3 regions of the Erwinia pyri genome follow, and region 2 is predicted to be linked to each of the others. Evidence: predicted binding sites of a transcription regulator. Region 2 holds the regulator's gene; each other region holds the start of a gene.
The links. The regulator LexA, encoded in region 2, represses DNA repair genes until DNA is damaged. The targets are predictions, from matches to a motif close to TNCTGTATGTACATACAGNA.
Positions count from the first base shown of each region.

Region 1 (7,316 bases), 1.1 Mb from region 2:
TGCCGTCATGGCTGACCAGGCGCTCAAAGTAGCGTGCGGCGGTGCGGGTAATCGCGGCGCCGCGCACGCCAGCGGCTGGCAGCATATAGTTAAAGCTGTAAAGTCCTGCCACGCCAGCAAGCGAGGAGGCGGCCAGGAACCAGCCGGAGAGCGTCAGTAAACCGATGCTTGCCAGCAGCGTGACGATAGCCAGTAAAATTCCCAGCGAAAGCCGCCAGAAATGACGCCGGTAGAGCGCTAAGAAGGGCAATAACACTTTCATTCCACCGTCTCCTTACGCTGCGCGGCCAGATCGGCAAAAGCGCCGGGGCTTCGCAGCAGCTGAGCATGAGGCCCCTGCTGAATAAGAGCGCCGTTACGCATCAGCCAGACCTCATCCCACTGTTCAAGCTGATCCAGCTGATGGGTTATCAGCAAAGTTGTCTGATTAAAGGAAGCCTGCAGCAGGGCCGAGTTAACATGGCGTTCGCTTTGGCTGTCCAGGCTGGCACCCGGCTCATCCAGCAGCAGCAGACGACAGGGTTTATAGAGTGCTCTGGCAACGGCGACCCGTTGTGCCTGGCCCACTGAGAGGGCTGAAGCCTGCTCACCCGTTTCGCTCTCCAGCCCTGCGGGAAGACCGGGAAGGAATTCAGTTACCCCAGCCTGCTCACATACCCGCAGCAGCCTCTCCCGATCTTCAGTCTCCCCCATCGCAATATTCTGCCGAAGGGTGGATGCAGGAAGGTGAGGATTCTGTCCTACCCAGGCCAGCTGCTGCTGCCAGAAAGCAGGATCCAGCTCGCGCAACTCAACGCCGTTAACCTGTAGCGATCCCTGATAAGGCAGGAACCCCGAAAGCACATTCAGCAGGGAGGATTTGCCCGCGCCACTCTGTCCCACCAGCGCAATACGCTGGCCCGCTGCAAGAGTGAAGCTCAGCGGGCCTGCCAGCACCTGACCTTCCGGTGACAGAACCTGTAAATCCTGCGCGCGCAGGGTAAGGCCATGCTGAGTGTCAATAATCCGATCGCCGCGTTCGCGGGCGAGAGTATCGCTGCTGGTTAAAAACGTCTCCAGCGAGTCAGCTCCCCCTACCGCCTGGGCTTTTGCATGATAAAACGCCCCTAAATCCCGCAGCGGCTGGAAGAACTCTGGTGCCAGGATCAGCGCCAGAAAACCAGCAAAAAGGGTGACGCCTGGGCCGTAATGCCCAAAATTCAGCTCGCCAAGATAGGAGAAACCAAAATAGACCGCGACTACGGCTATTGATAAAGATGCGAAAAATTCCAGCACCGCAGAAGAGAGAAAGGCCAGCCTCAGAACTTCCATGGTGCGCTGACGGAAATCTTCCGACGCGGCGCGAATGCTCTCTGTTTCAGCCTCGGCACGATGGAAGAGTCGCAGCGTCTCCAGACCGCGTAAACGGTCGAGAAAATGGCCGCTAAGCCTGGCGAGCGCAAGGAAATTACGGCGATTGGCATCTGCAGCTCCCATGCCTACCAGCGCCATAAACAGCGGGATCAGCGGCGCGGTGCAGAGCAGGATCAGCGCCGCCGCCCAGTTTACCGGGAAGAGCGCGATGAGAATAAAGCAGGGGATGAAGAGGGCCAGCAACATTTGCGGCAGATAGCGGGAATAGTAATCCTGCATCTCTTCAATTTGCTCAAGCAGCAGCGTGGCCCAACTTCCCACCGGTTTTCCCTTGATCCAGGCTGGCCCCAGGGCACCAAGCCGATCGAGCACGGTTTGCCTGAGTGTAGAGCGAATCGCTTTGCCGCATTCGAAACCAACTTTTTCACGCAGCCAGCTCAGGATGCCTCTGAGCACAAAACAGCTGAACAGCAGCATAAAGGGGACGATTAACGTTTCGCGAGGGCGGAGTTCAACAATCAGTGACTGGAGTATCGTTGCCAGTAACCAGGCCTGACAGACCACCACCAGGGCGCTGCCCAGCCCTAAAATCAGTGAAAGTCTTAACCAGCGTTTACCATGGCCTGTCTGGCTTTTCAGCCAGCGAAGTAGATGTTGCTGCCGTGTTTTGTTCATGCCTTTCCAGCTGAGCGGTTAACGAAACAGAGGGAACGTCCCACCAGGGGGAACAGGCTGGCAATGGTACAATGCGGCAAATAAAAAGGCGACCTGAGAAGGCCGCCTTAAGCAAGATAGATGCAGGAAGTTAACAACTTACTGAGAGTTTTTAACTAATCCATCCAGATAGCGCTCAGCATCCAGCGCGGCCATACAACCGGTACCGGCAGAAGTAATCGCCTGACGGTAAATATGGTCCATGACATCGCCTGCGGCGAAGACGCCTGGGATACTGGTTTGCGTGGCGTTACCGTGCAGGCCTGACTGGACCTTGATATAGCCATTTTCCAGTTCAAGCTGATCTTTAAAGATGCCGGTATTCGGGCTGTGGCCGATCGCCACAAACAGGCCGGCAACCGTCAACTCTTCCGTCTGCTGATTGTCCAGCGCAGAGCGCAGGCGCAGGCTGCTGACGCCCATCTGGTCGCCCATGACTTCATCCAGCGTCTGATTGGTGTGCAGCACGATGTTGCCGTTATGCACTTTTTCCATCAGCCGATCGATCAGGATTTTTTCGGCACGGAAGCTGTCCCGACGGTGGATCAGGTGGACTTCAGCAGCGATGTTCGCCAGGTAAAGCGCCTCTTCCACGGCAGTATTACCGCCGCCAATTACCGCTACCTTCTGATTACGGTAGAAAAACCCGTCGCAGGTTGCGCAGGCGGAGACGCCGCGCCCTTTAAATGCCTCTTCGGAAGGCAGCCCCAGATAACGCGCTGACGCGCCCGTGGCGATGATCAGGGCATCTGCTGTGTATTCAGCGCTGTCGCCCGTCAGACGGAATGGACGGGTCTGTAAATCTACCGTATGGATATGGTCGAAAATGATCTCAGTGTTGAATTTTTCAGCGTGTTCCTGCATCCGCTCCATCAGCAGTGGGCCGGTGAGATCGTGAGGATCGCCAGGCCAATTTTCCACTTCTGTGGTGGTGGTCAGTTGTCCGCCTTTTTCAAGGCCGGTAATCAACACCGGATTCAGGTTGGCGCGCGCCGCATACACTGCAGCGGTATAACCAGCCGGGCCGGAACCCAGGATAAGTAATTTACTGTGTCTGGCCGTGCTCATGAGACCCTCATTTTTTGTCTGGCAAACATTTTTTGATTGTAGGGAATTTAACGCGGCAACAAAAGCGTTCTGCAATTTTGTTAACGATGACTGCAAAAGGTTTGACCAATGAGAGCGTGCGCCAGAATGGGGAGGGATGCGCTAAAACAGGGCGAAACGTGTCGCTTCATAGTGCGTAGCCGGGAAAAATATCTATTTAAAAACAGTCACGCAGCGATACTTCTGGCATGTTGTACTGGTTTTGTTTGTTTTGCTTTGACAATCGGCTGCGCTTTTGCGAAAACAGTGTAGGAAGCAGAGGGCATTTACGCTGCCAAAACAGGGTTTCATTCCACTTTCAGGTAATCCGGCGGCATAAACGCAGTCTGTCATTGGTCATGACGCATGGTGTGGACAGACAACATGCGTCATACGGATGGGCGCCCGACAGAGGCGCAGCAGGCTCCTGACTTCACTTAGAACAACCCTGGAACAGAACATCTTCAGGGTCTGGCAAGTAAAGGGAAGGCATTTAGAGAGACAATAATAATGGTAGACAATAAAAAACGACCCGGTAAAGATCTCGACAGGATCGACCGCAATATCCTTAATGAACTGCAAAAGAATGGACGAATTTCCAACGTCGACCTTTCCAAAAGCGTAGGCTTATCACCGACTCCATGCCTGGAGCGCGTCCGTCGTCTGGAGCGTCAGGGCTTTATTCTTGGCTATACCGCCCAGCTGAATCCCCACTATCTGGATGCTTCATTGCTGGTATTTGTTGAGATTACTCTGAATCGTGGCGCGCCGGATGTGTTTGAGCAATTTAACGCCGCCGTACAAAAACTTGAGGAAACTCAAGAGTGTCATCTTGTTTCAGGCGATTTCGACTACCTGCTGAAAACGCGCGTTCCCGATATGTCAGCCTACCGCAAATTACTGGGCGAGACCCTGCTGCGTCTGCCGGGCGTGAATGACACCCGGACTTATGTGGTCATGGAAGAAGTGAAACAAAGTAACCGCTTAGTCATTAAAACGCGGTAACACAGGGCAGGTGCAAAACCTGAGAGATTTCGGTACACTCCTGTGAATTCATACAGGTTCAGCGTCGGGCTTGCCCGGCGCTGTTGCCTCCATAGTTTACAGGCACCTGGAGAGTACTCTTGAGCCAGGAATACACAGAAGATAAAGAAGTATCCCTACAACCGCTGAGCAGTGGACGTCGTCTGCTGGAAGCGTTACTGATTATTGTTGCTCTTTTCGCCGTCTATCTGATGGTGGCGCTGGTGAGCTTCAATCCTTCCGATCCCAGCTGGTCCCAGACCGCCTGGCATGAACCTATCCACAATGTGGGCGGCGGCGTTGGCGCCTGGCTTGCGGATACCCTGTTCTTCATTTTCGGCGTAATGGCTTATGCCATCCCTCCTGTTATTCTCGGCCTCTGTTGGATCACCTTCCGGCAGCGCCATTCTCAGGAATATATCGACTACTTTGCCGTCGCGCTGCGGCTGATTGGCGTGCTGGCGCTGGTGATCACCTCCTGCGGTCTGGCCGCGCTCAATGCTGATGACATCTGGTATTTTGCTTCAGGCGGCGTGATTGGCAGCCTGTTAAGTAATGCGATGGCCCCCTGGTTTAGTGGCGCAGGAGGTACCTTAACCCTGCTCTGCGTCTGGGCTGCCGGGCTGACGCTCTATACCGGCTGGTCATGGCTGACCATTGCTGAGAAGATCGGCGGTGTGGTGATGGGTGTGCTCACTTTCGCCAGTAACCGCTCGCGTGCCGATGAGCGCTGGCATGAAGAGGAAGATGAACGGAGTGGCGAGAGGGCAGAAGCTCGGCCCCTCCACGACGATGATGTGCTGTTCACTGCGCCGGGTACAGAGCATAGCGCGGCAGAGGAGGATAACGATCCTCTGCTTAGCCAGCCAGCTACCGCCTCCGCAGGCGAATCTGCCGCAGCGGCTTCAGGTGTTCCCTCTTCAGCGGTTCCGGCTGCAGTGAATACGGCAACGCCAGGAGCACCAGCTTCTGCAGCCGCGTCACACTCTTCGATTGTTTCAGGTACACCGGCTCCGGCTGCCGCGCCTTCATCAGATGCCGCGGCCTTTTCAGCGCCTGCATCCGTTAACGCAGAGCCTGTATTGCCGACCGCCGCCGCTCCTGCTGTTGCTCAATCCCAGCAAACGGCGCCGGGAGTAGAAAAGCCTGAGCTTTATCGTTTTGAGATGCCAGCCGAAACGCCGGCGCCCTCAGTACAAATCGACGATGAAGATGAGGGGCCGCAGATGGGGAACTGGCGTGATGCCTCTTCTGCATCGCCGTTTGATTTCTCTTCGCAGCCTTCACAGTCAATGGAGACGCCAGCGGGAATGCAGGGTGTAGCTGATGCCGCGAAAGTGGCTGCGGCTTCTGCACCTTTCATGCCTGGTTTCAGCGCCACCAGCGAGGCAGGCAATCCGCAGGTTAAGCAGGGTATTGGCCCGGCGCTGCCACGCCCTAATCCGGTGAAATTACCCACCCGCCGTGAGCTGGCTTCTTATGGTATTAAGCTGCCTTCTCAGCGTATGGCTGAAGAAAAAGCCCGGGAGCAGGAACAGCAGCACGCGTCCGCTTCTCCGGCAAATGAGCAGCATGATGCCGCGCAGGAAATGGACGAACTGCATCTGCGTGAAGCGTTTATGGCTCAGCAGCAGACCCGCTATAGCGAGGAGTTTGCGCAAGAGGATGAAGAGGCGTTGCAGCAGGCTGCCCTGGCACGCCAGTTCGCGATGCAGCAAAATCAGCGTTATGGCGAGGAAGCAGAGCAGGAAACCACCGCTGCCTTCAAACTGGATACCGCCGGTGCCTTCGATTTCTCTCCTCTTGACGATCTGGTTGATGACGGTCCAAGCGAACCGCTATTTACGCTGCATGCAGAGGCGCCAGCCGAGCCGCCACAGTGGCAGCAGCCTCAGCAGGCTTCCCAACAGACGCAGCCATCCGCAGCGCCTTCGTGGCATGCTTCTCCGGCCCAGCAGCCTGTAGCGGCTCAGCCACAGCCTGAAGTGCATCAGCCTGATACTGCGCCATCCTGGCAGGCCACTCAGCCGCAACCCGAAGCGCAACAGCCAACTGCTGCGCCAGCCTGGCAGGCCGCTCAGCGGCAACCCGAAGCGCAACAGCCGACTGCTGCGCCATCCTGGCAGGCTGCTCAGCCTCAACCTGAAGTGCATCAGCCTGCTGCTGCGCCTGCATGGCAGACGCCGCCATCCGCGCCGGTGCCAGCGGTTGAACCTGAGCCGGTGAAGCCTGCGCAGGACAGCCTTTTCCATCCGTTCCTGGTACGTCATGAGCAACCGCTGGAAAGACCGACCACGCCGCTGCCAACGCTGGATCTGCTGACTGCTCCCCCAGTAGAAGCTGAACCGGTGGATATGTTTGCGCTTGAGCAAACGGCACGTCTTGTTGAAGCGCGTCTTGGCGATTATCGCGTTAAAGCGGAAGTGGTTGGCATATCGCCAGGTCCGGTTATCACCCGCTTTGAGCTTGACCTGGCACCGGGCGTGAAGGCCGCACGTATTTCGAATCTCTCCCGTGACCTCGCACGTTCACTCTCCGCAGTAGCCGTGCGCGTTGTTGAAGTGATCCCGGGCAAACCTTACGTTGGCCTGGAGTTACCGAACAAGCATCGTCAGACGGTTTACATGCGTGAAGTGCTGGAGTGTCCTCAGTTCCGCGACAATCCGTCACCGCTGGCCGTGGTGTTAGGTAAAGATATCGCGGGTCAGCCTGTGGTGGCCGATCTGGCGAAGATGCCGCATCTGCTGGTTGCCGGTACGACCGGTTCCGGTAAGTCGGTCGGCGTTAACGCCATGATCATCAGCATGCTCTATAAAGCCACGCCGGAAGAGGTGCGCTTTATCATGATTGACCCGAAAATGCTGGAGCTGTCGGTCTATGAAGGCATTCCTCACCTGTTAACCGAGGTGGTAACCGACATGAAGGATGCGGCGAACGCGCTGCGCTGGAGTGTGGGTGAGATGGAACGCCGCTATAAGCTGATGTCCGCGCTGGGCGTGCGTAACCTTGCCGGTTATAACGAGAAGGTTGAGCAGGCAGAAGCGATGGGCCGACCGATCCCGGATCCCTTCTGGAAGCCGGGTGAAAGCATGGACGCCACGCCGCCGGTGCTGGAAAAACTGCCTTACATTGTGGTGCTG
Region 1 covers NZ_CP132353.1:2,991,301-2,998,616, reverse strand. Annotated here, with positions in the region: gene cydC (heme ABC transporter ATP-binding protein/permease CydC) at 1-262, opposite strand, end outside; gene cydD (heme ABC transporter permease/ATP-binding protein CydD) at 259-2,028, opposite strand; gene trxB (thioredoxin-disulfide reductase) at 2,167-3,135, opposite strand; gene lrp (leucine-responsive transcriptional regulator Lrp) at 3,664-4,158, shown strand; gene Q3V30_RS14100 (DNA translocase FtsK 4TM domain-containing protein) at 4,278-7,316, shown strand, end outside.
Region 1: Q3V30_RS14100 (DNA translocase FtsK 4TM domain-containing protein) is a predicted target of LexA. The motif match lies at 4,197-4,216, and genes of this name have one in related genera.

Region 2 (7,316 bases):
CAGCGCAGCAGCATCAAAACCGCCAAGCTGCAGGGCCACAGGCTGCTCCAGCTGATTCCAGGCCAGGTAATCGCCTTTGCCATGCACAATGGCGCCGGTGGTCACCATTTCGGTGTAGAGCAGCGAATGCTGCGTCAGCTGGCGCAGGAAATAACGACAGTGGCGATCGGTCCAGTCAAGCATGGGGGCGACGGAAAAACGGTGTGCAGGATAAATTGGGGTCATAAAGCGCGCAAACTCGATGTGATTAACAAATGACGATAATGTGCACAATGATAACATGCCCGACAGCGGCAAGCATTACCCGCCGGGTTACGGTAGGGCCGTGACGCAAAAAGGGCGCATCCGGGATGCGCCCTTTTTGAAGAGAAAAGTCTTCAGAAGGTGAAGTTCAGCTGAGCCACTGCACCCCAGGTATTGTCATCGCCTTTCATCCCGGCCAGATCCAGGTGCACCTTGTTAAACGGTGACAGACCAAAACCGGCGGTATAAACGTTGGTATCGTTAGACTTCATATCCGCACGATAACCGGCACGCAGCTGCAACCAGCTAAGCAGACGATATTCGGCACCCACGCCGGCATACTGACTCTCTTCCTGCGTTTTAAAACGCTTGGTTGGAGTCACATCCACATCCAGCGCGGCGGTGAGGCGTTCGGTATGGAAGGCGACGCCGGGGGTAACGAGAGGGCTAATCTGGTAAGTATCTTTGTAGCCATTCACCTCTTTCGTATCCAGATCGCGGGAGATCAGGTTCTGCGCGCTCAGGCCCAGCGTCCAGTTATCCCCTACATCCGTTGCCACGCCCGCATCAAGGTTGAAGCCGGTATCGTCGTTTTTATAACGGCCCTTCTTGAAGTCTGATTTATCGTAGTTATAAACCGAGGCGCTGTAGTTATAGAGGTAGGTTTTTTGCAGCTTAGGCGTCACGCCTACCGAGACTGGATGTCCGGCAATGGTAAATTCATGCGCAACGGCAATGCCGTAATCATAGACAATCGCGCCGCGGCCTAATCCGGCAGAGGTCAGCTTGTCCTGATCGCCAGGCAACGGGAAAACGGTGCCATCAGCTACACCCTGCAAATAATCGATATCGCTTTGGGTCACATCTGCACTGACATGTGCGGTGCCGTACGCTTTAGTCACAAAGGCAAACGGCAGTACTTCATTAGGAACAGTGACCGCAACAGCCGCTCCTGCCGTGCCCGACGCCTGATTACCTTTGATCCCGCGTAGCTGACTGGCTAAATCTCCCGCTGCTGCCTGAACTCTTGGATAATCGGCAAAGCTGGTGATGCTATCCGCCAGATCCTGATAACGGTCCACGCTATCGGTTAAGTCATCAACCTTATCAATCAGCTTGTTTTTATCCGTGACCTGCAGACCCGCTGCCGGAAGGATAATGCTTACCGTGTCATCCGGCTGCGCTTTGGTCATCAACGCCGGGTTTGCCAGTACGGCGGTGCCGTAAGTGGAAGAGGCAACACCTGTACCGCCCATTGCATCGTTGCGCGCATCGTAATAGTTACCGGCGGCCAGTGCGCTGAGGGGAGCCAAAAATAAAATGGGGAACGCTGCAGGGCGGGAAAAGCTGTTCAACTTACGGATTAATTTTGCCATTTTTACTTGAGACCCATCCAGACCAAGAGGAAAACGCCATGAAAAGCGTGAAATTTTCTGCTGCCTGAATAATGAACATAGAGGCAGCTTTTCATTGCTGTGAAGTAAGTAACAATGGTGGGGCTTTTCGGCTTATTGCCGTTTTATTTATCTGTTAGCAGGCAGATTCATAAGCTGCCCGTAACGTTTTATTTATCTTAAATGCGATATCACCGCCGGTAACAAAGTAACCATTATCAACACAAGCTGCAATTCACATTAATAAAGTTTTATGGAAATTTTATGGCACGATTTCAAAGCGCCGGATCCATTAACGCTCTTTAACAAGTCAGCCTTACGGCAAATTTGAATCAGATCCAGCGTTAGTTCAACGATTTAACCCGGTAAACCCCCGGCAAAAAATGGCAGGTTGCCTGAATTCGGCGTTTCAGGGCGGGCGTGATAACATAACAATCTGATCTGGCCTGAGGGGAATATTATGAGCATAAGCAGTCCTGAAAAAATCCTGTCGCAGGCGGAAACGATCTGCCAGCAGCGCAACGTCAGGCTGACGCCTCAGCGCCTGGAAGTGCTGCGCTTAATGAGCCAGCATCATGGCGCAATCAGTGCTTATGACCTGCTGGATTTGCTGAGAGCATCAGAGCCTCAGGCCAAACCGCCTACGGTCTATCGCGCGCTCGATTTCCTGCTTGAGCAGGGTTTTGTTCACCGCGTGGAATCGACTAACAGCTATGTGGTTTGTCATCATTTCGAACAGCCTTCCCACACCTCGGCGATGTTGATTTGCGATCGCTGTGGTTCTGTAGCGGAACAGCAGGCGGAAGGGGTAGAGAATATCCTGAAATCGTTGGCACTAACCTCTGGATTCGCCCTGGCAAACAGCGTTATTGAAGCTCATGGTTTATGCCGCGATTGCGTGGAGATTGAAGCCTGTACCCATCAGGATGCGTGCCAGCACGATCATACCGTGGCGGCAAAGAAACGTGGGCGTTAAGAAGCGCTGACGCTCTAAAGCGTGGGTAGATCTCACAGGGACAGTGCCGTACAGGGATTTTAAAGCAGGAAGATAACAGAGGGATCTTGAAGTGATTAAGTGGCACATTCCTTGTGCCTGGGTAGGAGCATCGTCCTGAAACGCTAAATTCTTGTCAGAGAATTCTCTGGCTGTCAGAAACGGTGATTGTTATGGGTTTCCCATTCACTGAGTTCTTTCTCAGCCTGATCTTTACCATAACCATAACGTTCCTGAATTTTGCCAACAAGCTGATCGCGTTTACCTTCAACAACGGTCATGTCGTCATCGGTCAGCTTGCCCCATTTTTCTTTAAATTTACCTTTCAACTGTTTCCAGTTACCGCCGGCTTCGTCTTTATTCATCTTGTCTCTCCTCGACCTTAGGTTTACACAGCTTTAGGATTATCATGTCAGCGAAACAGAGAGCAACAACATAAAACGCTGCTCAATCGCCTGACGTACAGATAATTATAGTAGAAGATAAGAATCCTGCACTGTTAAGCAAAATATTCCGCCAGACTCAGAGAAGATCTAAAAGGTGCTTCTTTAAAAAAGCTTGCAGATCAGGGGGTAACGAAGAGGCAGAGGAGAGTAACAAATGATTTCACTGCACGAACCAGCTCCCATTCTGCCAGTGGCGACGCCAGATAAGCCAGAGCGTCAGGCCGCGTAGCAGCAGGAATACCGTCACCGCCAGCCATAGCCCATGGTTGCCCAGCAGCGGGACAGTAAACAGCGTCAGGCCATACCCCGCAGCCGCAATGAACATGCCATTACGCATTTCGCTGGCGCGCGTTGCCCCGATAAACATGCCATCCAGCAGATAGCACCAGACGCCGCAGACGGGCAGTACGATTTGCCAGAACAGATAGCTGTCGGCCTGCTGCTGCAAGGCCGGAATTGAGGTGAGTAAGGCGACTATCTCCGTGCCAGCCAGGCCATAAATCAGGGAAAAAGCGAGTGCCACCAGCCCTGCCTGACGACAGGCGGCGCGCCAGACCGAGAGCAGCTTCTCTGCGTTTTTAGCCCCAAAGGCTTCGCCAGAGCACGCTTCAACGGCATAGGCAAAGCCATCCAGCGCATAGGCGGTAAAGGTCAGGAACATCAGCAGCACCGCATTCACAGCGACCACTTCGCCACCCAGACGCGCGCCCAGAACAGTCAGCGAGGCGAAGCAGAGTTGCAGCAGCAGAGAGCGCAGCATAATGTCGCGATTGAGCCGCAATAGCCGCCCAATATTGCCGCACCAGGCCGTTTTTATCAGCGGCAGCGAAATACCGCGCAGCTTCAGCACGCGCCACACCATCACCAGACCGATAATCATCGTGGCATATTCAGCTATTGCCGTGGCGGCAGCGGCGCCCTGCACGCCCCATTTCAGGCCAATCACGAACCAGAGATCCAGCGCGATATTTACCACGTTCCCCACCACCAGCAGGATCACCGGCGCCCGCGCATACTGAACGCCCAGCAGCCAGCCAAGCAGCACCAGATTCGCCAGCGTGGCAGGGGCGCTCAGCCAGCGAATATTCATAAACAGCGCGGCCTGATGCAGCACTTCTCTGTCGCCGCCGACAAGGGAAAGCGCAAGATGCGTTAGGGGAGATTTCAGCAGAACAAACAGCAGGCCAGCGGCCACTGCAATCAGAAGGGGTTGCATCAGAGCACGGGCCAGCGCGGGTTTATCCCCTGCGCCAAAAGCTTGCGCCGTGAGGCCGGTAGTACTCATGCGTAAAAACAGCAGCAGCATAAAGAGAAAGCTGGTAGCCGTGGTGCCAACGGCTACGCCGCCCAGATAGGCAGGACTGTCCAGATGGCCAATGACCGCCGTATCCACCAGCCCCAGCAGCGGCACGGTGATATTCGACAGGATCATTGGCAGCGCCAGCCGCCAGAGATGTTTATCCGAGGGGGAAATTAATCGCATTATCATCCACTGTGCGACTGGCTAATAAGCACTATCGTCGCACCAGAGCGGCGCCACGATAACAGTGGCGCACCTCTCAGCAGGTGCGCCCGGATCGGACCTTTAGAGCCAGTTACCGTTGCGAATCACGCCCACGGCCAGCCCTTCAATCGACAGCGTCTGCTGACGCAGGTCTACCACGATCGGTTGGAAATCGCTGTTTTCAGGGAGTAAATGCACAATATTACCCTGTTTTTTAAGGCGTTTTACCGTAACCTCATCATCAATGCGCGCCACCACGACCTGGCCGTTACGCACATCCTGCGTTTTATGCACGGCGAGCAGATCACCATCCATAATGCCGATATCTTTCATCGACATTCCGCTGACGCGCAGCAGGAAATCGGCGCCCGGTTTAAACAAACCTGGGTCCACCTTGAAGTGCCCTTCGATATGCTGCTCCGCCAGTAAAGGCTCCCCGGCAGCAACGCGCCCTATCAACGGCAACCCTGTCTCATCTTCCATCATCAGGCGGATACCGCGTGATGCGCCGGAGACGATTTCAATCACGCCTTTACGCGCCAGCGCTTTGAGGTGCTCTTCAGCCGCATTAGGGGAACGGAAGCCGAGCTGCGCAGCAATCTCCGCCCGCGTCGGTGGCATGCCGGTCTGGTTAATGTGGTCGCGTATCAGGTCGTAAACCTGCTGCTGCCTTGCCGTTAGTGCTTTCATCCCGCCCCCTGGTTGTTTATACAGTCGACTGTGAGTATATACAGGTATTTGCGCATTGAAAACCTAAACCTGCTTAAAAAACGACGGTTCGCTAAAATCTGGAAAACATCCCGCAATTAACCCATTAACAGCATTACCCACACAAAAATAGCGAGTAATATCGTCAGCAGCACCGCGGCAGAGCCCATATCCTTCGCGCGGCCCGATAAGGGATGGAATTCGCTGCCAATCCGGTCCACAACAGCTTCCAGCGCGCTATTGAGGATCTCGACGATAATGACCAGCACCACAGACCCTATCAGCAGCACTCGCGTCATGGCATCCACGTCGAGCCAGCAGGCAACAATGGTGGCAATCACGGCAGCAACGGCTTCCTGCCGGAAGGCCGCCTCGTTTTGCCAGGCGGCGCGTATTCCTTTCCACGAGTAGCCGGCGGCTTTTATAATGCGGGTCAGTCCGGTGACGTTATTTGCCATAATGAGGGAACCCTTTGTGATGATTAACGTCAATGTCTGGGTGGCGCACATTTTGCAACACCACAGATCTCACTGGCGCTTTCTGGTATGCTTGCGGCGCTTTGCTAACAAGAGGCTTCATGTTGTCTATGTCAGGTTGGCGTAACTTATATTATAAAGTATTGAATTTACCGGTTAAATTTCTGGTAAAGAGTAAAGCGATTCCTGCCGAGCCGGTCACTGAGCTGTCGCTCGACACATCGCGCCCTATTATGTATGTGCTGCCCTATGATTCAAAGGCCGATCTGCTGGCGCTGCGTGAACAGTGCCGCAAACAGGATCTCCCCGATCCGCTGGATCCGCTTGAAATCGACGGAACGGTACTGCCTCGGCACGTCTTTATCCATGATGGCCCGCGTGTCTTCCCCTACTTCGTGCCAAACGTGGAATCGGTGAAACTGTTCCATGAGTACCTGGATCTCCACCGCAGCAATCCTTTACTGGATGTGCAGATGGTGCCGGTCTCTGTGATGTTTGGCCGGGCGCCTGGCCGCGAAGTGCAGGGTGACGATCAGCCCCATCTGCGCGTGCTGAACGGCGTACAGAAATTCGTTGCCGTGCTGTGGTTAGGCCGCGACAGCTTTGTGCGTTTCTCACCGATGGTGTCGCTTCGCCGCATGGCTACCGAACACGGTACGGATAAAAGCATTGCCCAGAAGCTGGCAAGAGTGGCGAGAATGCACTTTGCCCGCCAGCGTCTGGCTGCAGTGGGTCCCCGTCTGCCCGTCCGCCAGGATCTGTTCAACAAGCTGTTGCAGTCGAAAGCGATTGCAAAAGCGGTAGAGGATGAGGCGCGCAGCAAGAAAATCTCCCACGAGAAAGCCCAGCAGAATGCCATTGAGCTGATGGAAGAGATTGCCGCTGATTTCTCCTATGAAGCGATTCGCCTTACGGACCGCATCATGGGCTGGACATGGAGCCGGCTCTATCAGGGCATTAACGTCAACGGCGGTGAACGCGTGCGCCAGCTGGCTCAGGACGGTCATGAAATCGTCTATGTGCCCTGCCACCGTAGCCATATGGATTACCTGCTGCTCTCTTATGTGCTCTATCACCAGGGGCTGGTGCCGCCGCACATCGCTGCCGGTATCAACCTCAATTTCTGGCCAGCAGGGCCGATTTTCCGTCGTCTGGGCGCCTTCTTTATCCGGCGTACCTTTAAAGGTAACAAGCTCTACTCCACCGTGTTCCGCGAATATCTGGGTGAACTCTTTACCCGTGGCTACTCGGTTGAATACTTTGTAGAGGGCGGCCGCTCACGTACCGGTCGCCTGCTTGACCCGAAAACCGGCACGCTGTCGATGACTATTCAGGCGATGCTGCGCGGCGGTAACCGCCCTATTACGCTGGTGCCGATCTATATCGGTTATGAGCACGTAATGGAGGTGGGGACTTACGCAAAAGAGCTGCGCGGCGCTACCAAAGAGAAAGAGGGCTTTATGTCGATGGTTCGCGGGCTGCGTAAGCTGCGTAATCTCGGCCAGGGCTACGTAAACTTCGGTGAGCCGCTGCCTCTGGTGGCTTATCTCA
Region 2 covers NZ_CP132353.1:4,127,865-4,135,180, forward strand. Annotated here, with positions in the region: gene dusA (tRNA dihydrouridine(20/20a) synthase DusA) at 1-225, opposite strand, end outside; gene Q3V30_RS19580 (conjugal transfer protein TraF) at 378-1,619, opposite strand; gene zur (zinc uptake transcriptional repressor Zur) at 2,098-2,613, shown strand; gene Q3V30_RS19590 (CsbD family protein) at 2,787-2,996, opposite strand; gene dinF (MATE family efflux transporter DinF) at 3,238-4,560, opposite strand; gene lexA (transcriptional repressor LexA) at 4,663-5,271, opposite strand; gene Q3V30_RS19605 (diacylglycerol kinase) at 5,388-5,747, opposite strand; gene plsB (glycerol-3-phosphate 1-O-acyltransferase PlsB) at 5,876-7,316, shown strand, end outside.

Region 3 (7,316 bases), 1.2 Mb from region 2:
GCAGATTACGCAATTTATTGATAACCCTGGTCTGCTTCTGTATCGCTTCAGTCTCTGTTGAATTGCTCTCCCCTTATCCCTGGTTTTTCATCGCGGGCCTGGCCGTTTCGACCTGGGGCTTTATTTTATTAGGGGCGCTGGGGCAGCGTTATGCCACTATCGCCTTCGGCGCACTGCTGATCGCCATCTATACGCTTTTAGGGCTGGGCTTGTTCCCGCAATGGTATCTGCAACCCTCACTCCTGCTGACCGGCGCCATCTGGTATAACCTGCTTACCCTGACCGGCCATCTGATTTTCCCCGTACGCCCTTTACAGGAGAACATTGCGCGAAGCTTTGAGGGGCTGGCCCTCTATCTTGAGGCCAAAGCGGGGCTGTTCGATCCCGATACAGAAGAAAATGACAACGCCTCGCTGATAGAGGTCGCCATGGCTAACAGTAAGCTGGTGGCGACACTTAATCAGACTAAAATCTCTATACAGTCCCGATTAAGAGGCGACCGCGGGCAGCGAAGCACTCGGCGGACGCTGCACTACTACTTTGTTGCCCAGGATATTCACGAGCGTGCCAGTTCATCCCACGTGCAGTACCATGCGCTGCGTCAGGAGTATCGTTACAGTGATATCCTTTTTCGCTTCCAGCGACTGCTCACGCTGCAGGCACAGGCGTGTCAGCAGCTGGCAAACTGCATTCTTTTACGTGAAACCTATCAGCACAACAGCCGGTTTGAGCGGGCTTTTGTCCATTTGAATGCGGCGATGGAGAGACTTTCTGCCGCCAGACCAGGCAGCAGCGAAGTCAAAGCGATGCACTATCTGTTAAATAACCTCAAGGCCATCGACGCGCAGCTGGCGACCATCGAGTCAGAACAGATACTGGAAAACAATACGGAAAGCCATGACCAGATGCTTTCCAGCGAGGGGCTGACCGGCTGGTCTGATATCCGCTTACGCTTCAGCAGACATCTGTCGCCCGAATCTCCTCTGTTCCGCCACGCTGTACGAATGTCGCTTCTGCTCTGTGCCGGCTATGGCTTTATTCAGCTGACCGGACTGGAACATGGCTACTGGATCCTGCTAACCAGCCTGTTTGTCTGCCAGCCCAACTACAACGCAACCAAACGCCGTCTGGCACTGCGTATCGCCGGGACGGTGGCAGGCATTATAGTTGGCCTCCCCCTGCTCTGGCTGGTTCCCTCCGTTGAAGGACAGCTGATTTTAATTGTCATCAGTGGCGTGCTGTTTTTTGCGTTCAGGCAATCACAATATGCGCATGCCACCATGTTTATCACCCTGCTGGTGCTGTTCTGCTTTAATTTGCTGGGTGAGGGTTTTGAGGTTGCCCTGCCGCGTATTATCGATACGCTGCTGGGCTGCGGCATCGCCTGGCTCGCTGTGGCCTTTATCTGGCCTGACTGGCGTTTCCGGCGGCTCTCCTCTGTTGCAGAACGCACGCTGAATGCTAACTGTCGCTATCTTGACGCTATTCTGGTTCAGTATCATCAGGGCAAGGATAATCGTCTTGACTACCGGGTTGCGCGCCGTGATGCACATAATGGCGATGCTGAGCTGGCCTCCGTGGTTTCTAATATTTCGGCTGAAAAGAATAGTTCGGCAAGCGTAAAAGAAGCGGCTTTTCGTCTGATGTGTCTGAACCACTCATTTCTCAGCTATATCTCCGCCCTGGGAGCACATCGCGAGAAAATAACGCGCCCCTCTATGCTACAGCTAATGGATGATGCGGTTTGTTACGTCGACGATGTACTGCATATTGATTTGGCAGATGAAACCAAGGCGAAACGATTGCTGGCCAATCTCTCTGAACGTTTAGCGGCAACTGAAGCCGACCCGGAAACGAAAGAACCGCTGGTATTGCAACAGGTCGGCCTGTTAATAGCGCTTTTACCGGAAATTGCTCATTTAAAAAAACAGGTGCTGGCAGATTAGGTTTTACGGGGCTTATTCTGCGTCTGGCAGAGCACTGTTTCATTATACCAGACGCGCAGCTCTTCCTTAATAGCAACAGGCAGCGCTTCGTAATGCATTCCTTGTATGGCCCCATGCAGGGCAAAAAGAATGTTTACCCCCAGATTTCTGTTCATGGCATGCAGCTTGAGCCAGCAGCGTTTTGCGCCCTGCTCTTTAAGCATTTCTACGGTACAAATACCGGCACGTCTGAGTTGCACCTCCAGCTTCAGACTGAGATTGGGAAGATCTTTAAGCCTGCGGATTTTATTTTGCGTGGCCTTTGCCTGAGCAGCCCCCTGTAAACACTTTTGGGAAAGTGCGATCAGCTCTTCGGGCTTTTGCCATAACGGCTCCTCTACCCGATAGTATTCCAGCTCAACAGGGATCCCTCGTTTAGTGAACAGCAACCGCTTCATGTTGTGTTCAATAATGTAGGGTCTGACCTCCTCACAAGCCCGCAGATAGAGTTCACCTTCGCTGACAAGCGCAAAGACGACGCTCTGCACTGACAAGCTGTATCCGCCGAACTGGCTGCGGCTACTGATCTCTCCTAATGCTGAGAGCTGCTGCTTAGCGCTGGCAATTTTACTTTTTGAATCCCGCATATTACGTCCTTTTCCTTGTAAATTACCCTGATAAATCCTCCATTTAGGAAATAAAAAAATAAGCAATCACCGTTACAAGTTCAATGAATAAATAGCGCCGGAACGCTTCACGTTAAGATTTTGCGAGACGTTTCCAGGAAAAATAAGGTTGATCTTTGGACACCTCCGATATACTGTACATTCATACAGTAACCCCTGAGAGCGAAGCCATTATGCAAACGCATTCCCTGAAATCTTCTTCTGTTAAGTCTGGCCGCCGTCAGGCCGTGGATTGTGCATCAGCACAGCCTGGCTCAGCGACTGGATTAATCAGTGAGCTGATCTACAGCGAGGATCAGCCTGGTATGACACAGATGTTGTTACTGCCTCTGCTGCAACAGTTGGGTATGCAGTCGCGCTGGCAGCTCTGGCTGACGCCGCAGCAGAAATTAAGCCGTGAATGGCTGATTCAGTCTGGATTGCCGCTGGATAAAGTGATGCAGATCCATCAGCCGGGTGCTATTACTACAGTTGAAGCGATGATTAAGGCTTTGCAGACGGGTAATTACAGTGTGGTATTAGGTTGGCTGCCGGAAGATATTTCTCTGGCCGATCGGCAAAGGCTTCAGGCTGCTGCTGAAATGGGACAAGCTTTGGGATTAATTATGCGTCCGGATCGGATCATCAGCGCCTCCTCCAGACCGTTTCGCGGGCTAAAAATTCACTCTACTTTGTATCATTAAGTAAAAATAAGATTTTTCTCATGAGAAAATTCTTCTGATGTCCGGATAACCCTCTGATTATGCTATGCGCCTGCGGGACAATGGCTTAGCGCCATTTTTACCCCCTGCTTTTCAGGCATAACCTGTCTGTAGATGTGTAAATTTGTGTACGAAACGCTGTTTTTTTGCTGACCTCCATCACATCATACTTGTAAGTTTGCTGGTACGTTGTAGACTTTACGTCGCCAGGGTGCTCAATAATCTCCCTTTTTTGGATGAGTCATAATCGAGCGTCATAACCCGGCGAAGGATTAATCAAAGAGCTAATTAAAGCTCATTGCCTATTTGGATGATAACGAGGCGCAAAAATGAAAAAGACAGCTATCGCAATTGCAGTGGCACTGGCTGGCTTCGCTACCGTAGCGCAGGCCGCTCCTAAAGATGACACCTGGTATACCGGTGCTAAACTGGGCTGGTCTCAGTACCATGACACTGGTTACTACGGTAACGGTTATGCAAACAACGACGGCCCAACCCACGAAAGCCAGCTTGGTGCTGGTGCGTTCGGTGGCTACCAGGCTAACCAGTACCTGGGCTTCGAACTGGGTTATGACTGGCTGGGTCGTATGCCTAACAAAGGCAACAACGTAAACGGCGCATTCAAAGCACAGGGCGTTCAGCTGGCTGCTAAACTGAGCTACCCAATTGCTGACGATCTGGACATCTATACTCGTCTGGGCGGCATGGTATGGCGCGCAGATTCAACGCAGAACAACAACGGTGTTCGTCAAAGCGATCATGACACCGGCGTTTCTCCACTGGCAGCAGTGGGCGTTGAATATGCTCTGACCCAGAACTGGGCTACCCGTCTGGACTACCAGTGGGTTAACAACATCGGTGATGCACAGACCGTTGGTGCTCGTCCAGATAACGCCATGTTGAGCCTGGGCCTCTCCTACCGTTTCGGTCAGGACGAAGCTGCTCCAGCAGTAGCGCCAGCGCCAGCACCTGCGCCAGTTGTTGAAACCAAGCGTTTCACTCTGAAATCAGACGTGCTGTTCACCTTCAACAAATCTTCTCTGAAGCCAGAAGGTCAGCAGGCTCTGGATCAGCTGTACACCCAGCTGAGCTCCCTGGATCCTAAAGATGGTTCCGTTGTTGTTATGGGTTACACCGACCGTATCGGTTCTGACCAGTACAACCAGAAACTGTCCGAGCAGCGTGCTCAGTCTGTAGTTGACTACCTCGTTTCTAAAGGCATCCCTTCTAACAAGATCTCTGCACGCGGTATGGGTGAAACTAACCCAGTTACCGGCAACACCTGTGACAGCGTGAAAGGCCGTAACGCCCTGATCGATTGCCTGGCACCGGATCGTCGCGTAGAAATCGAAGTTAAAGGCATCAAAGACGTTGTAACTCAGCCACAGGGCTAAGTTCACTTTGATGAAAAAACCCCGCTAAGGCGGGGTTTTTTTATGGCTGTTGCCGGCGACTCAGAAGAGGGGAAACGAAGCCTGCCGCTCTTAATAAAGCCCTACTCTGGCTTACCCAAAATGGCTTTTAAATCCTGTTTAAGAGAAGACATCTGGTTAGCGTATTTCTCTTTACGCTCCGCATCTTCTATCAGTTGAACAATGGTTTCAGAAAGCGTGCTGTTACGCCGCTGTGCCAGACCGGCCAGCCTTTGCCACACCAGATATTCCAAATCGATAGATTTTTTACGCGTGTGCTGATGTTCAGCATTGAAATGGCGTTTACGGCGGGCACGAATAGTTTGCTTCATGCGGTTTTCAAGGGCTGGATTAATATGCTGCGCAATCCAGGTCAGCACATCTACCGGTCGGTTTTCCATGGCCAGCAGTTCATCAACCGCAACCTGAGCAGCGCTGAATTCCAGATAGCGCGTGATCGCTTCGCCCTCCCGGTGTTTTTTCACCAGGTATTTCCATTTCCAACCGCTTTCAAGATTTTCGAGTTGTTGATATTTCATCGGAATCTCATGCTGATTTCGTGACGCGTTTAGAATAACAGCTTTTATTGACCCTGCCGTAAAGAAAACGGGCAAACGCCACATTCTGCGACTGAACATGGGTTGATCTGCATCTCTACGGTGCTTAACAGGCTGAAATCTTGTATAATGCCGCTTTTACTCACATCAGAAAAATACGATAACTTTGACCAACAATCGACTTGAATGGCGTGCCCTACAGCCCGATACAGAAAGCGTTCAGCCCCTTTTCCAGCAGGCACCGGATGACAACTCAAGCTGCTTTGATGCCGTACAGGCGCGCCTGTTTAACGGCCTGAGCCTGCTGCTGCAAACGCCCGCTAAATTACCGTTGATGTTGATTAAAACCGCTGAAAACGTTGAATATCAGGCTTTGCTGCAGAGCGTCCTGACTGAACTCTCCGAAGAGGATGAGGTCACGCTGGCAGGAAGCCACTATCAGGTGGACGGGTTTAAGGTCAGCCTGCGGTCTGCGGAAAATGCAGCGGATAATTTTGCCAGTACGGGCGGCGTGCATTGTGCAGACTGGATTGAAGCTGAGCAGCTGCTGGGCTGCGTTCGTCTGCACAATAATACCCTGGTGCTTGAACCCGGGCTGGTGCACAAGGCTAACGGTGGCATCTTAATTCTCTCCCTGCGCACGCTGCTGGCTCAGCCACTATTGTGGTTACGCATCAGACAGATCCTCACCACCCAACGCTTTGAGTGGCATTCACCGGACGACACGCGCCCGCTGCCCGCCTCTATCCCTTCAATGCCGCTGCACTTTCGTCTGGTTCTGACGGGCGATCGTGATGTGCTGGCCGATTTCCAGGAGATGGAGCCAGAGCTGGCCTCTCTTTGTCTCTATGGTGAATTTGAAGAAAATATTCAGATTGTGGATGGTGAAGATTTCAGCCTGTGGGTGAAATGGCTGCTGTCGGTGGCAGCAGCCGAAGGATATGGCCCGTTTGCTGAAGATTTCTGGCCCGTGCTGATCCGGGAAGCGGTCCGCTATACCGGCGATCAGGATACGCTGCCGCTCTGCCCCGCCTGGATTATTCGTCAGTTGCAGGAAGCTTCGCTCTACAGCCCGGATAACTCCCTCAACGGTGAACAGCTGCAAACTGCGTTAGAAACCCGTTTCTGGCGTGAAGGTTTCCTTGCAGAGCGCGTACGGGATGAGATCCTGCTTGACCAGATTGTGATTGAGACGGAAGGCGAAATGATCGGTCAGATCAACGCCCTGTCAGTGATTGAATTCCCCGGTCATCCCCGTGCCTTTGGCGAGCCTTCCCGCATCAGCTGCGTGGTGCATGTGGGTGACGGTGAGTTTACGGACGTGGAGCGCAAAGCGGAACTGGGCGGCAATATTCATGCGAAAGGCATGATGATTATGCAGGCCTGGCTTATCTCTGAGCTGGAGCTGGAGCAGCAGCTGCCTTTCTCCGCCTCAATCGTGTTTGAACAATCCTATTCAGAGGTGGATGGCGACAGCGCCTCACTGGCCGAACTTTGTGCGCTGATCAGCGCGCTGTCGGGCCAGCCACTGACGCAACAAATTGCCGTGACAGGTTCAGTCGATCAGTTTGGCCGTGTGCAACCGGTTGGCGGGCTGAATGAAAAAATTGAAGGTTTTTTCCATATCTGTCATCAGCGCGATCTGAACGGCAATCAGGGCGTGATTATCCCTCTTGCTAACGTTCGCCATCTCTCCCTGCAACAGGAAGTGGTTGACGCCGTTCGGGAAGGAAAATTCCATATCTGGGCAGTCAGCAGTGTGGAAGAAGCCCTGCCATTACTGACAGGCGCAGAGTGGGATAAGGAAGAAGGCCCTTGTCTGCTACGATCAATACAGGAGCGCATTGCGCAAATCACCCAGCTGGATGGGCGTCATCGCCCATGGCCGCTGCGCTGGCTAAACTGGTTTAACCAGAGCTGATCGGACTTGTTCAGCTTACACCTGTTAGCTAACCTTCGTGATTCATTAAAATAAGGCTTATTGAAAACATGGTAGATAAACGCGAATCCTATACAAAAGAAGACCTGATCGCAT
Region 3 covers NZ_CP132353.1:2,921,045-2,928,360, forward strand. Annotated here, with positions in the region: gene yccS (YccS family putative transporter) at 1-1,946, shown strand, start outside; gene Q3V30_RS13835 (TfoX/Sxy family DNA transformation protein) at 1,943-2,572, opposite strand; gene sulA (SOS-induced cell division inhibitor SulA) at 2,785-3,294, shown strand; gene ompA (porin OmpA) at 3,642-4,706, shown strand; gene matP (macrodomain Ter protein MatP) at 4,808-5,263, opposite strand; gene Q3V30_RS13855 (Lon protease family protein) at 5,448-7,202, shown strand; gene fabA (bifunctional 3-hydroxydecanoyl-ACP dehydratase/trans-2-decenoyl-ACP isomerase) at 7,271-7,316, shown strand, end outside.
Region 3: sulA (SOS-induced cell division inhibitor SulA) is a predicted target of LexA. The motif match lies at 2,744-2,763, and genes of this name have one in related genera.